DNA from 2 places in the Paenibacillus sp. FSL P2-0322 genome. Region 1 is predicted to be linked to the other one. Evidence: predicted binding sites of a transcription regulator. Region 1 holds the regulator's gene; the other holds the start of a gene.
The links. The regulator LexA, encoded in region 1, represses DNA repair genes until DNA is damaged. The targets are predictions, from matches to a motif close to CGAACATATGTTCG.
Positions count from the first base shown of each region.

Region 2: the regulator LexA is predicted to act here: its motif matches at 1,687-1,700, upstream of recA (recombinase RecA).

Region 1 is NZ_CP150243.1:3,336,498-3,340,152, reverse strand. Features, by position in the region: gene MKY24_RS14490 (PLAT/LH2 domain-containing protein) at 1-200, opposite strand, end outside; gene MKY24_RS14485 (hypothetical protein) at 899-1,039, opposite strand; gene MKY24_RS14480 (hypothetical protein) at 1,081-1,245, opposite strand; gene MKY24_RS14475 (hypothetical protein) at 1,482-1,784, opposite strand; gene lexA (transcriptional repressor LexA) at 2,067-2,693, opposite strand; gene MKY24_RS14465 (LysM peptidoglycan-binding domain-containing protein) at 2,882-3,250, shown strand; gene MKY24_RS14460 (DUF896 domain-containing protein) at 3,359-3,565, shown strand.
Region 2 is NZ_CP150243.1:2,307,003-2,310,657, reverse strand. Features, by position in the region: gene MKY24_RS10365 (RecX family transcriptional regulator) at 1-359, opposite strand, end outside; gene recA (recombinase RecA) at 556-1,617, opposite strand; gene MKY24_RS10355 (competence/damage-inducible protein A) at 1,860-3,128, opposite strand; gene pgsA (CDP-diacylglycerol--glycerol-3-phosphate 3-phosphatidyltransferase) at 3,224-3,655, opposite strand, start outside.

The DNA of each region.
Region 1 (3,655 bases):
CCAGCATCTTTGAGATTGGCCGTATTTACAGTAACGACATATTCAACATTAGCAAAAGGCGTAACAGACTCTATACTTCTATTTGAGTCTTGTAATGAACTATAAGTGTCACTTGTGACCTGATCTGCAAAAGAAGGTGCAGCAAAAGCTACAGATGAGATAAGCATTGCTACTGATGCTAGTAAAGATACTTTTTTCATTAAATTGTTACCACCTTTCTAGTATTTGTATTTAATGTTATACATGTGTAATGTATTTGTATATAGTTCATTGGTTGTGAAGAGAAATTTTTTTCTTGTCTTTGTTTGTTGTATTTTATCTTTATGTGTCGGATATTAGCTTTCTAATAATCATGTAAGGAGATGATTATTTAGAGAAGGATTTTTAGCGCTTATCCAGAATGAATTGTCGAGGTGACCAACATGAATCATACATATGAAGAGTTGATCGAATATCGAATTGTTTTCAGCTGCATTAAGTCAGATAAGAGCATCTGTAGTCCATCCGTTGAGTAGGATATGATGGAGCTTGTGGAATACGGTGGTGGGCAAGTGGGGCCTTATAAAATTTAAAAATAAAAAATTGAGCAAACAATGCAGCAGCGTACAAACCCTGGACGGATTTACAGCCAGAATACTTAAGTGAAAAAAGCTGAAACAAGTTTGAGGGCTATAGGTGTGGTCAGTTGTACACAAAGTATTTGAGTCAAGAATGCTGCTGCTTTGACTGGGTACTATTTCGCTTCTGTTTTAACCAGTGGAAGCATAGTTGAATATGTCGATGGTATTTAAAAGGAAGGCAACTGAATTTAGCAGTTCTATGGAATTTAGGAGTTGGTGTATCGTTTAACACAAAAAAAGCAGGAAGAATTCTTCCCGCTTTTGCTTGAAAACGATTATTAGCGTCTGCGTTGTCTATCATTTACGCTAAACAGATTAACAGCCAGTGCGTTACCTCTTGCACGCGCAATGGCTCTTTGAGTGGAACGGATGTTTGATCTTCTTCTTCTCAAATCACGTCTGCAATGTCTTCTGCTCATATTATCACCTCCCTTCAAAGAAATGAAGGTACGGTTAAATCTTAGTGGCGTTTATGCTTACGCTTGGCAATTTTGATATTCAAGGCATTGGTTGCTAGTGCATTTCCGCTTCCTGTTTTAGCAGCTGCGGCTTGAAAGACTTTAACGACCAGATATCTGTTTTTCCCGATGCGATGCTTATACGTTTTAACTCTATTTCTGATCATCTGCATATCTCCTTTGCTTAGTTCTGCTATATACATATGTCAATTGTGATAGTAATGTATCAGCATAAATCTATTAAAAGCAAAAAGAAGCTAGTACCTATATTCCTAATGGTTAATAAAAAAACTCATGCGAACCTGTCTTCGCCTTTTCAACTTTACGTTGCAGGAGAATGTTATAGGCAGGTCGGCATGAGTCTAATAGTGTAGATAAAGATAATAGGCAGTTAGTATGAAAATTATTTACTATTAAGAGTGTTAAGTTTTTTCTCGTAGTACGCCTCTTGAGCAAGAATATGATTCAGTTGTTCAGAGAGCTGTTTATATTCTTGGCTGTCTTCTGGATAATTATTTCTTTCGAAAATTACAGCTTCGAGTTGCTTTTCTAAATACCTGAAATGGATAAGTATTTGTATATACTTAATACGGTCGTAGGTTGTTATGTGGGAGTTCTCTTTTGCATACAAATGATCCATTGTTGGAACTACACAGCTTATGGCGATAAATATCACAACAAACGCTGAAATTATAATTTTTTTCATTTAATTCCTCCTACAGAGCTATAAGTAATTAATATACCATATTTATCTAAAATAAAGAAAGATCTATTAGTTTTGCCCATGACAGTATAGCTGCTCAAGGTCAGTGGGGAATTATTTGAGATGAGGAGGCTGATTTTTAGTAGAAAAAATAGGGATAGGTTGCTGAAATGAAAAAAAAGTTGTGAGATACATAATAAACATAATAGCAATATAAAACCGGCTTGCCCTAGGCAGCCGGTTTTATATTAGTGGATAGAATAACGGGGCAGAAAGAACGAGAAATCAGTGGAAGTCCCGGAAGAGTCCTACAACCTTGCCCAAAATGCTGACGTGTGTCAGGCGAAGCGGTTCAAAGGCTGGATTTTCAGGTTGAAGCCGGATATGATCCTTTTCTTTGTAGAAGGTTTTAACTGTAGCTTCGTCTTCATCTGTCATAGCTACAACAATATCACCATTATCAGCGGTCTGCTGCTGACGTACGATTACATAGTCTCCGTTAGCAATACCAGCTTCAATCATGCTTTCGCCTACAACAGATAACATGAATATTTTATCCTCACCAACAAAGTGTTGGGGAAGAGGAAAGTAATCTTCAATATTTTCTGTCGCCGTAATAGGAAGGCCAGCAGTTACTTTGCCGACGACGGGGACACGACTAATGGAGTAATTAATCAAGTTGCTGTTATCCGATTCGTCTTGACCGAGTAACTCAATAGCCCGTGGTTTTGTAGGATCGCGGCGAATGAGTCCTTTTTTCTCTAAACGATCCAAATGACCATGAACCGTAGAACTGGAGGCTAATCCGACAGCCTCGCCTATTTCGCGTACAGAAGGGGGGTATCCCTTTAGACGCACTTCATTGCGGATAAATTCAAGAATGGCCTGCTGGCGGCTCGAAATCTTAGACATACCGTATCAACCCCATTTAGTAACGTTTGGGAAAATTATAGCATAGAACCTCCGTTCGTACAAACATAAGTTCTAAATAATCCCTAAAAATAATTACGAACTTTTGTTCTCTTTTCTATTGAACAAAACAAATGTTCGTGTTATATTGTGAAAACATAAGAACAAACGTTTGGAGGACACAGCCAATGATGAAATATAGCACTTATCAAAGTATTTTTCCGATGAATTTAGAAAATTTACAGGAGACTCGAAAAGAGGGTAGGGCACGTTTTATGCAGATTATTACCAATACTCTTTTACTTAAGCTTCTTATTATAGTGATTGTTGCTTGGATTGCAGGGGCAGGTGTACTTACAGTTTTCGCGGCACCTTCAGCTTCCAAGGAAGAAGTGACTAAACTGACCGTACAACCTGGGGATACGTTGTGGGAGATTGCCGCAAATCATAAACCGGAACGAATGGATACACGGGTATATATAGAAGGAATTGTGCGGATTAACGGTTTGGAGGATCGGGGAGTGCAAGTAGGTCAGGTACTCAAGCTTCCTAACTTCTGATCTTTAGACTATTAGAGCTTGTCAGGGAGCGTAATACGGGAGCCTTGACAAGCTCTTTTCTACATGTCAAAGTGTATTATATCTTTGCTTTTATGGAGGGGACACAATTTGGATATAGACAGCTTGGTACAGCGCATTAATGAATTAGCGCGCAAAGCAAAATCCGAGGGTTTGACGGAAGAGGAAGCCACAGAGCGCGCCAATCTACGGGAAATTTATTTAGGTAACATTCGCCGTAATTTTCGGCAGCAGCTTGAGACGATTGAATTTGTGGACGATGATACATCGAAAGGAAATGACGGGCTGAAGCATTAATGTTGTTAAAGTGCCCAAGCCTGCAATTTGCCTTTTGTTTTAGGTACCTTTTATGGTATCTATATAGATCAGCTTTGAGGCAATTGTTTT
Region 2 (3,655 bases), 1.0 Mb from region 1:
ATAACAGACTGATCCAGTTCCTTTTGCGCTAAACGCTGGGCAATTTCCTGACGTGTGCGAGGCTTTCGCCCCAAATAGCGAAGCGCAAGTACATAAGCCTGTTGCTTTTCATCTGCCAGAACGATATCTTCCAGTTCTTTTTTATCAAATGACGTTCCTTTGAACATATTGTACTTGATCATTACATCTTCTAATACAGACAGTGAATAAGGACCAAAATGTATGATATACCTTCCACGTTTGCGTCCCTGTCCCTGCTCTACCCTAGTAATCATCAATTCCTCATGATCCGGAAAAAGAGAAATCCCTTGTTGCTTATTTGCTTCCGAAGTGTATTCATCTTCATCGTCCAACTGCAATATATTTCCCTCACTTTGAAATTCACGAAAGCAGCCTTTGAACACCTGCTACGCAAAAGTTAGATTCCACTGACAAAGCAGACTCTAGTTGATGCAAAAATGCCCTGCACAACTGTGCAGGGCATCAGAATCATGCTATTCAAACGGACGGTGCCATAACCCTGGCCCCAGTTCACAAACCAGGATTCACCGAGCTTTATTCAAGCTCCAACAATTCCTGTTCTTCCTTCGCTTGCTGTGCCAACTCTTCTTCTGTAGGCGGAACAACCGTCGTAATCAGATTGCTGGCCACCCGAATTTTTTGTTCGATCGTACTAGCAATATTCGGATTTTCCTTCAAAAATTGCTTAGCATTCTCACGTCCCTGACCAAGGCGCTCACCTTCGTAGGAATACCAGGCTCCGCTCTTGTCGACAATGTCATGCTCCGTACCGATATCGATCAGGCTACCTTCTTTGGAAATGCCCTCACCGTACATAATATCTACCTCAGCCTGACGGAAAGGAGGGGCAACTTTGTTCTTCACGACTTTAATACGTGTGCGGTTACCCACAATGTCGTTACCCATTTTCAAACTTTCAATACGACGAACATCTAAACGTACCGTAGAGTAAAACTTCAAGGCACGTCCACCTGGTGTTGTTTCAGGGTTACCGAACATAACACCTACTTTTTCACGTAGCTGGTTAATAAAAATAGCAATGGTTTTCGACTTATTAATGGCTCCAGAAAGCTTACGCAATGCCTGAGACATCAAACGTGCTTGAAGACCAACGTGGGAATCTCCCATTTCGCCTTCAATCTCTGCCTTGGGCACAAGTGCCGCTACGGAGTCAACAACTACAATGTCTACTGCTCCACTACGTACAAGAGCTTCGGCAATCTCAAGCGCCTGCTCTCCTGTATCTGGTTGCGATAGTAACAACTCATCAATATTGACACCCAGCTTGCTTGCATACGACGGATCAAGCGCATGCTCGGCGTCGATAAAGGCGGCTTGTCCGCCTGTTTTTTGCACCTCTGCGATAGCGTGAAGAGCTACTGTCGTTTTACCGGATGATTCCGGTCCGTATATTTCAATAACCCGGCCTCTTGGAAAGCCGCCCGTTCCTAACGCAATATCCAAAGCAATCGAACCACTGGGGATCGTTTCCACTTGCATGTGGGTAGACTCACCCAACTTCATAATGGAACCTTTACCAAATTGCTTTTCTATTTGACGGAGCGCCATATCCAGCGCAGCACGACGATCTGACAATAAACTCACATCCTTCATTGTTTGTACTTTAATAATACCTTGTTTTGACACGCTTGCCAAGCATTTTTTCGAACATACATTCGTTTTTTTTGTTCACACAGCTCTCTTCTACAATTACACCTGTCTCTTAAAACAAAAAAAGAACCGCTGGCAAAAGGCTTTGCAACGGTTCTTCCGATAAGATGATTATATCATGAATATCTATCTAAAACAACTCTACGACCCACACTGTACATAGATGTTTAAGAGAGTTTCTCGTTCTCTACCAGCCTGCGCCACAATCTGTACAGGATTGCTTTGACTGATCGCAGTCGGATTGTTTCACGGTTACCACTCAGTCTCAGTTCATGTACTTCCGTTTCCTTGTCGCGTTCAGCAATGCCAATATACACCAAACCGACTGGCTTCCGTTCGGAATACCCAGGCCCGGCAACACCAGTAACTGAAAGTCCAAAATCGCTGTCCATGATCATTCTCGCCTGCTCTGCAAGCACAAGGGCTACTTCCTTACTCACTGCACCTGGCGCTTGATCCCCTTCCAAATAATCATAAGGCACGTTGAGTAATTTCATCTTCATTTCATTGGAATAGCACACGATGCCACCTTGAAACATAACAGCACTGCCAGGTATAGAAGTGATGTGTTCCATCAGCATTCCACCTGTACAGCTTTCTGCCGCACTCACAGTGAGCCCGCGTTTGGCCATTAGATCTACGATAACCTTCTCCAGCGTAACATCTTCACTTGCATACATATATTCCGAAAGACGCTGCTGAATTTCTACTTCCGTAGCCGTCAGCTTAATTAGTGCTTCACTTTCGCTGGCCGCCTTGGTGGATATACGGATCGTGACTTCCCCTTCCTTGGCATAAGGAGCAATCGTGGGGTCTGTCTGGGATTGGATCAGATCTAACAAATGGGTTTCAAGAGCTGACTCACCGATCCCTGCAAATTTTAGCATTTTTGAATAAATTGGCATTTCCTCACCGCTCAATGCCTGCTGAAGCAACCAAGGTTTCGCTTGGTTTGCAAACATGGGTTTGAGTTCCTTAGGCGGTCCAGGCAAAACTACATAAAATTTACCGTCCTGTGCAATTGCGTCGCCCACAGCTAGCCCTGTCTCATTTTCAAGCGGAGTAGCGCCTTCAATAGAAAGCGCCTGCCGGCGGTTATTCTCGGTCATTTCTACCCCACGGTTACGGAAAAACTGATCTAGCTTGTCCATTGCAAGACGATCTATGTGCAATTTTCGCCCCAATACAGACGCTATCGCATCTTTCGTCAAATCATCCTGAGTCGGTCCCAGACCACCGGAAAACAAAATAAAATCCGCACGCTTCTGAGCAATTCTTATCGCTTCCTGAAGCCGATCTATGTTATCGCCAACTACAGTCTGAAAATATACATCGATTCCGATTGTAGCCAACTCTTGTGACAAATATTGAGCATTTGTATTCACTATTTGTCCGAGCAATAACTCTGTACCTACTGCAATTATTTCAGCTTTCATCAATTCTTCCTCCTGTACTGCGAATATTATGGGAATTATGTAAAGAAACAGCAATAAGTTTAGTCCCTATTGCTGTTTCCATAAAATTTATCCTGTTAAACTTTGGAGGAGCTCAGCAAGTGGATATTTTTCACAAAATAATCAATACCCGAATAAATGGTGATCAACACCGCTGCCCATATCGCTATTAAATCAAACGGGATACCAAGAAAAACAAACGGGAAATTATTAATGAGCAACGCTACAATAGCAACGATCTGGATGATCGTCTTCAATTTGCCCCAATTACTTGCAGCAACCACAGAACCATCCAGTAAGGCAATCTGACGCAGACCCGTAACCGCAAACTCACGGCTAACAATCACAACGACAATCCACGAATCGATTTTTCCCATTTCTACCAAGGAAACCAAAATGGCGGTTACCAAAAGCTTATCAGCAAGGGGGTCCAACAGCTTGCCCAAATTGGTGACCATATTATTTTTACGTGCCAAATATCCGTCAAGACCATCCGTGCTGGCTGCTAC